2 regions of the Marinobacter sp. NFXS11 genome follow, and region 2 is predicted to be linked to the other one. Evidence: predicted binding sites of a transcription regulator. Region 2 holds the regulator's gene; the other holds the start of a gene.
The links. The regulator sigma-54, encoded in region 2, starts transcription at its own class of promoters, with help from an activator protein. The targets are predictions, from matches to a motif close to ANTGGCATNNANNTTGCTNT.
Positions count from the first base shown of each region.

Region 1: a site for sigma-54 is predicted at 1,893-1,912, ahead of J3362_RS16585 (sigma 54-interacting transcriptional regulator). Genes of this name have one in related genera too.

Region 1 is NZ_JAGDDV010000003.1:202,871-207,643, forward strand. It holds gene ntrB (nitrate ABC transporter permease) at 1-205, opposite strand, end outside; gene J3362_RS16580 (ABC transporter substrate-binding protein) at 208-1,629, opposite strand; gene J3362_RS16585 (sigma 54-interacting transcriptional regulator) at 1,943-3,859, shown strand; gene J3362_RS16590 (sodium-dependent transporter) at 3,846-4,773, opposite strand, start outside.
Region 2 is NZ_JAGDDV010000001.1:659,323-664,095, forward strand. It holds gene rapZ (RNase adapter RapZ) at 1-494, opposite strand, end outside; gene ptsN (PTS IIA-like nitrogen regulatory protein PtsN) at 523-993, opposite strand; gene hpf (ribosome hibernation promoting factor) at 1,081-1,389, opposite strand; gene J3362_RS03170 (RNA polymerase factor sigma-54) at 1,490-3,010, opposite strand; gene lptB (LPS export ABC transporter ATP-binding protein) at 3,168-3,893, opposite strand; gene lptA (lipopolysaccharide transport periplasmic protein LptA) at 3,871-4,437, opposite strand; gene lptC (LPS export ABC transporter periplasmic protein LptC) at 4,421-4,773, opposite strand, start outside.

The DNA of each region.
Region 1 (4,773 bases), on a different contig from region 2:
GATCGGACAACTCCGCCCAGGCCAGCTTGATCACCGCCGAGGGCGGCGGCACCCGGGATTCCTGCTCTACCCCACCCATCAGCATTTCGTATTCGGTCAGTCCTGTCTGGGCCTCCGGGGGCTGGGTTGCCATTTCCCAGAGCCCCAGGGCCAGAATCAGGAACGACACCGACAGCAGTGCTGCCCGGACGTTCAGGGAAGCCATGGTTACACCCTCCCGATGTCGAAGCTGCGTGCGTATTCTTCGGCACGATCAGAATCGAACGTCTTGCCCATGATGGTGTGGGTCTTGTAAGTCTTGTCCGGAGCGGTGTAACCCAGTTCTTCCATGATCTTGCCGGTCTCGCTCGCCAGGTAGACCTGCTCGGCAATGCCTTTGTAGTCCACATCACCCTCGATATAACCCCAGCGCTTCATCTGGGTGAGGATCCACACGCCCATGGAGTGCCACGGGAACGGGTCGAAGTCGATGCGGTCCGGCACGTCTTTTACCTCGCCAAGGCCATCGGCGTAGTAGCCGGTCAGCACCTGCTGAATCACCGGTACCGGCTGGTTCAGGTAGTTCTTGGGTGCGATGGCTTCGGAGATTTCCTTACGGTTATCCGGATTGTTGGAGTACTGCGTCGCGTCGATGATGGCGCGCAACAGGGCGCCGTAGGTGTTCGGGTTCTGGGTCGCGAACTGCTTGCTGCAGGCAAAGGCGCAGCACGGGTGGCCTTCCCAGATGTCCTTGGTCAGCATGTGGATGAAGCCCACCTTCTCCCAAACGGCACGCTGGTTGAACGGATCCGGTGACAGGTAGCCATCCAGGTTACCGGCGCGGAGGTTGGCAACCATCTCGGGTGGCGGGACCACACGGATCTGCACATCTTTGTCCGGGTCGATACCGTTCTCGGCCAGGTAGTAACGCAACAGGAAGTTGTGCATGGAGTACTCGAACGGCACGCCAAACTTGAAGCCTTTCCACTGTTTCGGGTCGCGCTTGTCCTTGTGGTCGACGTGCAGCACGATGGCCTGGCCATTGATGTTTTCAACGGCCGGCATGATGAACGGCTCCGGTGTGGAGCCCGCGCCCATGGTCATCGCCAGGGGCATGGGAGTAAGCATATGCGAGGCGTCGTATTCGCCAGCCAGGGACTTGTCCCGGGCCACCGCCCAACCTGCGGTCTTGGTAACGGTCACATCCAGGCCATAACGCTCATAAAAGCCCATCGGGTGGGCCATGATGATGGGCGTGGCGCAGGTGATCGGCACAAAACCAACGTTCAGCTTGGTCTTCTCAAGCTTGCCCAGGGATTCCTTTACCGCGGCCTTGGCCTTCTCCATCGGGAACACGCTACCCAGAACCGCCGCTGCAGTGCCCGCGCCCATCATTTTCATGAAGGCGCGCCGGCTGTGTTCGTTGTGACCAAACACCGAGCGGACCACCGCGCCTTCGATGGCGCGATCCATCATCGCTTCTGAATCCAGATGCTCGTCAGCAACTGCCTGCTGGCCGGCAGAGGACTTGAGATCGAGGGAAATCGACGGGGTGCTGTCGCCGGGTTTGCACTCGGGGCAGCCGCAGGTCTTGGCATGAATCAGGGACTTGTCACCGTCAAACGGGTTTCCAAGGCTTTTCGTGGTCATGGCGCACTCTCCTGGGTTTGGGACCTAAGTTTTGGGTTATTTCTGCACTCTCACGGTGCAACAAAGGTGCGGCTCGGGCCCGAGGCTGAAAATGGTCGGGTCGGCTCCGCGTTCTGAGATAGGTATCGCAGGGTTTGTGCCAAGTCCGGTTATTTTTTTAACTGACTGTTTTTATTTAAATAATATCCAAATGCCTGCAAACAGAACGACTACGAACTTTCGTGATTCACGATTTCTCGTAGTCTTTACTGCGATTTTTCGTAGTTGGCACAGGGTTTGTTTTGTCTTCCCGGACTGACCCCAGGACATCGCCATGAATACCGAAGCCATCAATGCCCAGGACGTTACCGGAAACTGGATCGACCACCTGCCAGAGGCTGCGCTGCTGGTAGATGCAGGCAGGGATCTGATTCTGTCTGCCAACAGTGCCATGGGCCGGATGATCGGCACCGATCGGCAATCTCTCGTCGGAACGCCATGCACCCACCTGTTCACCGACCAGCGTCCCCAACTGATTGCCTTCACCGAGGAAACCCTGTTTCGCAGTCACGGTTGGAGCCGCGACTTCTTTCTCCAGCATCGGGACGGCCACACCGTGGAACTGGAAATCTCCTCATCCCGGGTCGGCGAGGCGGAAACACAGAATGTGCTGCTGTTACTGAGGGATCGTCGCCAGCTCCGCACCCTGCGGGAACGCCACGACGCCAACCACTACCATCGGGGCGGCCTGCTTGAATGGCGGCGGGTGGAAGAGCTGTTCAAGGACATGGAGCGGGAAAACCAGCTGATCCTCCATGCCGTCGGCGAAGGCATCTACGGGGTGGATGCCGAGGGGCGAGGCACCTTCGCAAACCCTGCAGCCGAGCGGATGCTGGGATGGCGAATTGACGAGCTTATGGGGCGGGTTCTGCACCGCGTGGTGCACCACTCCCATGCCGATGGCAGCCTGTATCCCCTCAAGGACTGCCCAATCTACTCCGCGTTCCGGGATGCCAGCGTGAAACGCGTGGGCGAAGACTGGTTCTGGCGCAAGGACGGCAGCGGCTTCCCGGTGGAATACACCAGCACACCGATTCTGGACAACGGTCATCCGGTGGGCGCGGTGGTGGTGTTCCGGGATATCTCTGCGCGCCAGGAAGCCCAGAAAGAGCTGCAGAAAGCGCTAGAAGAGGTGGAAACCCTCAAACACCGGCTGGAAATGGAGAATGCCTATCTACAGGAGGAGCTCAGTGCCGAGTATCATTTCCACGAAATCTTTGGCCAGAGCGAGGCAATCAAAGCGATCGTGCGGCGCATCGGTATGGTGGCGCCCACGGATGCCAACGTGCTGATCACCGGTGAATCCGGCACAGGCAAGGAGCTGATCGCCCGTGCCATCCATCAGTCCAGCAGCCGCAGAGACCGCCCCCTGATTCGGGTGAACTGTGCGGCCATCCCCAAGGATCTGTTCGAGAGTGAGTTCTTCGGCCATATCAAAGGCGCGTTCACCGGTGCCGTCAGCGACCGGGTGGGCCGATTCGAACTCGCCGATGGCGGCACGCTCTTCCTGGACGAAGTCGGTGAAATCCCGCTGGAACTTCAGGGCAAGCTGCTCCGGGTACTCCAGGATCAGCAATTCGAGCGTGTGGGCGAAAACAACACCCGGGCGGTGGATGTTCGTGTGATTGCCGCCACCAACCGGGACCTGAAATCGGAAGTCCAGGAGAAAACTTTCCGGGAAGATCTCTATTTCCGCCTGAACGTGTTCCCCATCGAGTCGGTGCCATTGCGCCGGCGCCTGGAGGATATTCCCATCCTCGCCCAGGAATTTCTGAACCGGGCCTGCCAGAAGTTCAACCGCCCGCAGTTGGCCCTGAAAGAGCGTGACGTTGAAACCCTGAAAGCCTACCACTGGCCCGGCAACGTGCGGGAGCTGGAGAACGTGATCGAGCGCCAGGTAATCACCTCAGACGGTCGGCTGGATCTGGACCTGCCAGGTCCGGAATCCGCAGCCCGAACCACCCCGGCAGAAGTGGCCCCGGCGAGACATTACAGCGGTGACTTGATGACGGAACAGGAGCTGCGGGAGCTGGAGAAACAGAACCTCACCCGGGCCCTTACCATGAGCAGTGGCCGGGTCTTTGGTGACGACGGCGCGGCCGCCATGCTTGGCGTCAAACCAACCACGCTGACCTCGCGCCTGAAAAAGCTGAAGATCGAACCGAGAGATTTCCAGGTCAGGCCGGAGTAATGCCCACCTGGTTCAGGGCGTAGGTCACCACAATCCAGAACAGCATCACCAGCGGCAGATAGCGGCCAATCAGGTAGATCCGCCACTCCCACCAACGGCTCTGGGTACCCAGCACTGTCCGGATCTTCTCGGGCGGAATAAACCAGCAGAACAAAGCGGCGCCCAACACCCCGGAGAAGATGATCACATTACCCCCGGCCACCCGGTCGATCACATCCAGCACCGGCTCACCGGCGATGTTCCATTCCAGCGGTGTGAAACTCAGCGCCGACGCCGTGCCCAGCACCAGCATGATCAGGGTGACAAGACTGACGGCCTTGCCATTGCTGAGGCGGAACTCCTCTGCCACTGCGGCAATCATCACCTTCAGCCCGGCCAGGCTGGAGCTGAATGCCGCCATAAAAAACAGGCTGAAAAACAGCGTACCGACCCAATAGCCACCAGCCATATCCTCAAACACCCGCGGCATGGTCACAAACGCCAACTGACTGCCCTCCGTCGGCTCCATACCCAGGCTGAACACAAACGGAAAGATCATCCAGCCCGCCAGCAGCGCCACACTGGTCTCGGTACCTGCAACAATCAGACAGGCCCGGGGCACGTGGGTCTGCCGGGGAATAAAGCTGCCATAGGTCACCAGGTAACCCTGGCCAATCGCCAGAGAATAGAACGCCTGGCCGAAGGCAAACGCCCAAAGCTTGCCGTCCGTGAGGCGACTCCAGTCCACCTGAAAAAAGAAATCCTTGGTCTGCTCCCAGCCGGATGTGCGGCTGGCCAGAATCACCAGCCCGATCATCACAACGATCAATACCGGCATCAGGATCTTCGACAACAGCTCGATCGCTGTTACGTCCTTGGCCAGGATGATCGCCCCCACCACAGTGACCGCGAAAAAATACCAAAGCGAGTTGTAC
Region 2 (4,773 bases):
TCCTGATCTTTTCGACCGACCACGCGCTGCTTGACCATGTCCCGCAGTTCATACATGGACATGCCGGTGGTATTTACATACAGGTCGGAAAGCTTGGAGAGGGGTTCCAGCAGTTTCTTTTCGCTGGTAATGGCTTCCCGGAGAGAGGTCCTGTCGTCACTCAACGGATGCTTTCTGCGGGTGGCGTGAAAACGCTGAAGAAGCGACTGCTCGTCGGCGTCCAGGAAGATGATTTCAACGGTAACTCCGGTTTCCTGGAGGCGCCGGTATATCTCCTCGAAATTTGCCAGCTCGCCGGAAAGGTTCCGCGCATCGATACTGACGGCCATCTTGCCCAGCCGGCCTGGTTGTGTCTGGCTGGCCGCTTCCCGGGTGAGGGGAAAGAGCAGGCCGATAGGAAGATTGTCGATGCAATAGAACCCGAGGTCCTCAAGCACATGAAGTGCCGTACTCTTGCCCGAACCGGACCTGCCACTGACGATAATCAGCTTCATGACCACCTTACCTCCACTGCAGTGAATATCAGCCGCCTGAGGCGGTCATGCGCTGGTACAGCGTGCTGGCGTCCTCGCATTGCCGGAGGCGATCACAGAATGACCGCTCGTTGAACTTCTCGGCCAGTTGGCTCAGCAGCTCAAGGTGCTCGCTGGTTGCCTCTTTTGGAACAATCAGGGCAAAGATCAGATCGACTGGCTGATTGTCGATAGCATCGAACTCCACGCTTTCTTCAAGCGTCATCAGCACACCCACCACGTGATCCAGTCCTTCCAGGCGGCAGTGGGGAATGGCAATTCCCTGGCCAATGCCGGTGCTGCCTAGGCGCTCACGGGAAATCAGGTTGTTGAAAAGCTGGGTCTCGCTGAGCGTATTGTCCTGATAGTTTATCTGCTCGGCAATAAACTCCAGGGCCCGTTTCTTACTGGACGCAGCTACCCTGCAGAGGGTGAGCTCCGGAGCAAGAATGTTGTCTATGGTCAGGGATGTGTCGCTCATGGATCGACTGCATTTCCGTTAAAAAAAAGGCCGCGACACGTTACTCATGTCGCAGCTCGATTAGATGAAGTGCATGAAAACAGCCCGTTAGCGAGAGCCGTTTCCGTGCATCCGTTCTACATTCTTTTCCTTGTGCTTGAGGATCTGACGGTCCAGCTTGTCGATAAGGGCATCAATGGCCGCGTACATATCCTCGTTTTCTGCCTTTGCGTGAATCTCACCACCTACCACGTGCAATGTGGCTTCCGCAATCTGGCGCACCTTTTCCACTTCCAGGGTGACCTGGCAGTTACTGATGTGGTCAAAGTGACGCTCGAGCTTCTCGAATTTCTCTGAAACGTAATCCTTCAGTGCGGGAGTCAGTTCTACGTGATGGCCTGAAATATTGAGTTGCATAGGCGTCTCCTGTTGTCATCATGCCGGCTCCCGGGAGCCGGTCTGGGTGCTGGCGCATTGTGCGCCGGCGAATACGTTGTTGCGTCCCGTCCTGGAGTATTCAGACCAGCCGCTTGCGTTCGTTGGACGGCGGAATGTGCATGGCCTCCCGGTACTTGGCAACGGTGCGTCGCGCAACCTTGATACCCTGTTCCCCTAGCATGGCTGCAATTTTACTGTCGCTCAATGGCTTTTTGGGTGTTTCGGCGGCAATCAGCTTCTTGATCATCGCGCGGATGGCCGTGGAAGAGCATTCCCCGCCCTCGTCAGTGCTGACATGGCTGGAGAAGAAATACTTCAGTTCGAATATGCCCCGCGGGGTATGCATGTATTTCTGGGTCGTAACGCGTGAAATCGTCGACTCATGCATTTCTACCGCCTGGGCGATGTCGGAAAGGATCAGCGGCTTCATCGCTTCTTCGCCGTGATCCAGGAATCCCTGCTGGTGCTCGACAATGCGGGTCGCCACTTTCAGCAGGGTCTCATTGCGGCTTTGCAGGCTCTTGATAAACCACTTGGCCTCCTGCAACTGATCGCGCAGGTAAGTGTTGTCTGCACTGCTGTCCGCACGCCTTATAAGTGAAGCATAGCTGGCATTCACCCGGATGCGCGGAGCAATTTCCGGATTCAGCTCAACGCGCCAGCGACCATTGTGCTTGCGAACGATGACGTCCGGAATGACGTAGTCGGGTTCGGCGCGGTCAATAACGTCGCCCGGCCTCGGATTCAGGCCGGTGATCAGCGCCAGGACTTCCCGGAGCTGATCTTCTTTCAGGCGGCTGCGGCGCAACAACTGGGCGTAGTCACGGTTGCCCAGCAGGTTGATGTAATGGGTAATCACCAGCCGTGCCTGGGCCAGCCAGGGGGTCTCCGGTGGCAACTGATTGAGCTGGATCAGCAGGCATTCCTGCAGATCCCGGGCGAACACGCCAGGAGGGTCAAAATGCTGCAGTCGGTGAAGAACCGCTTCTACTTCGTCCAGCTCAAGGGGGTCCTCGTCGTTTTCATCCAGCATCCCGGCATGGATATCTTCCAGAGCGCTCGTCAGATAGCCGCGTTCATCCACCGCATCCATCAACGCGTGGGCAATGGCTTGGTCCCGCTCACTCAGCGGAGTCAGGTTGAGCTGCCATTCCAGGTGATCCTGAAGCGTCTCGGTGGGCGAGTTTCGGGTCTCGAAATCGTGGTCGTTTTCGTCGTCATTGCGGGCTGCCGGGGCGGGAGCGGACTGGTAAATGTCGTCCCAGGCTGTGTCGACCGGCAGGTCGTCCGGGATGTTATCCGGAATATCGTTTTCAGACGACCAGTCGGGGCCGTTTTCGGATTCGTCCCAGTCGCTGGAAGGTTCCGGTGTGGTCTCCGCGGCAGACTCAGCTGCGTTGGCCTCGCGCTCGTCACTCTCGGTAGCCGTGTCGGTCTGATCGTCGTCCTCGGATGTCTCCAGCATGGGGTTGGATTCCAGTGCCTGCTGGATTTCCTGTTGGAGGTCGAGGGTAGAGAGCTGGAGAAGCCGGATCGCCTGTTGCAGCTGGGGTGTCATGGTCAGGCTCTGACCCAGCTTTAACTGTAAGGAGGCTTTCATAACCATGGTTCAGGATCCGTCACTCATCAGCGCTTTGTGTCATAGGTCTTGAAAAAATCTTTATATGCCGGTTACTTGCCGCGGTTTTTCGTTACCCTAGCAAGTTCTTTGCCGAGTTTACTTGCTACAGATCATCAAAACAATGAGCCATTCACTGTCAAAGCCTGAATTCGTCCCCGAGGTAAACTTCCTTGACCTGTTGATTGGCCAGGATCGCATCGGCATTGCCGGAGGCGATAATGTGCCCGCCCGACACAATGTACGCGTTCTCGCAGATATCGAGAGTCTCGCGCACGTTATGGTCGGTGATCAGCACGCCAATCCCCTTGTCCCGCAGGTGCCGGATGATGTGCTTGATGTCGCTGACGGATATAGGGTCAACGCCGGCGAAGGGCTCATCCAGCAGGATGAAAGCCGGCTCCATGGCCAGGGCCCGGGCAATTTCCACCCGTCGCCGCTCACCACCGGACAGGGCCATACCAACGCTGTCCCGGATATGGGTGATGTGGAACTCCTCCAGCAGCGCCTCGAGCTTTTTCTGCCGGTCTGCCTTGCTCAGGCCCTGCCGCGTCTCAAGGATCGCCATGATATTGTCACGCACAGACAGTTTGCGGAAAACCGAGGCTTCCTGTGGCAGATAGCCGATGCCCTGACGGGCCCGACCGTGCATCGGCAGCGGCGTAATATCCCGGCTGTCGATGGTTATCCGCCCGTGATCGGCGGGTACCAGCCCAACGATCATGTAGAAACAGGTGGTTTTCCCGGCGCCGTTGGGGCCTAGCAGTCCGACAATTTCTCCGCTTCGAATTTCCAGGGAGACGTCGATAACCACTTTTTTCTGTTTGTAACTCTTTGCCAGGTTACTGGCTCTCAGAACTGCCATCGGTTTCCTGTTTGTCAGTGCGTCTGTCGGCGCTGCGCGGCTGGATCACCATTTCTACCCGGCCACTGCCATCGCCCGTGTCGGCGCCGCCCTCTGCGGTCACAACACGTCCAGCGGTATCATAGTGAATCACGTCGCCGCGGAACAGGTTGCCATTCTGCTCAATCACCGCTTCCCGTTCAAAGGTCAGCTGACTGTCGGTAGCAGACCAGGTAATGTTCAGGGCGCGGGCATCGGTTTCACCTTCACCCTCGCGCGCCGGCTGCCTGTATCTTGCGGGGGTTCCGGAGGCCTCGATCCGGCTCAGGCCGTTCTCTGTGCGGTACAGGACCACACGCTCCGCGTTCAGGCGGGTTTTGCCCTGTTCAAGCTCCACATCGCCGGTGTAAGTAGCAATGCCCTGGCCATCGTCCAGGCGGGCGTTGTCGGCGGTAACCTTGATGGGGATGTCGGAATCAAGGTCGAAAGCCGCCACCGGGCCAGCCATTGCGATTGTCAGCAGGGCAGCCAACAGGCTCCGGTATCGGTTAGTTTCCGGTTTCATAGCGTCCTTCCACCTGGGAGTTCAGTTCCAGAATCCGCTCGTCAATCCACGCTTTCATGCCCGTGGCCCGGGTAACTCCGGTAACGTCGCGTATTTCTACGGGTGCGTCTGTATATACCATGCCCCGGTCATTATCCAGCGTCAGTGTTGATGTTGTCAGAGTGGCGTCCCGTTCACCAATACTGCGCTGAATCCGGACATTGTCAGTGAGATAGACCAGGTTCTGGTTTTGCAGCAGGCTGCCATTCTCGGCCTCAACAATCCAGGGCAGGACATTGTCGCCGCCATACAGTTCAGCACGGGGAGACTCCATGGTGGCCAGGTTACCTTCTTCGA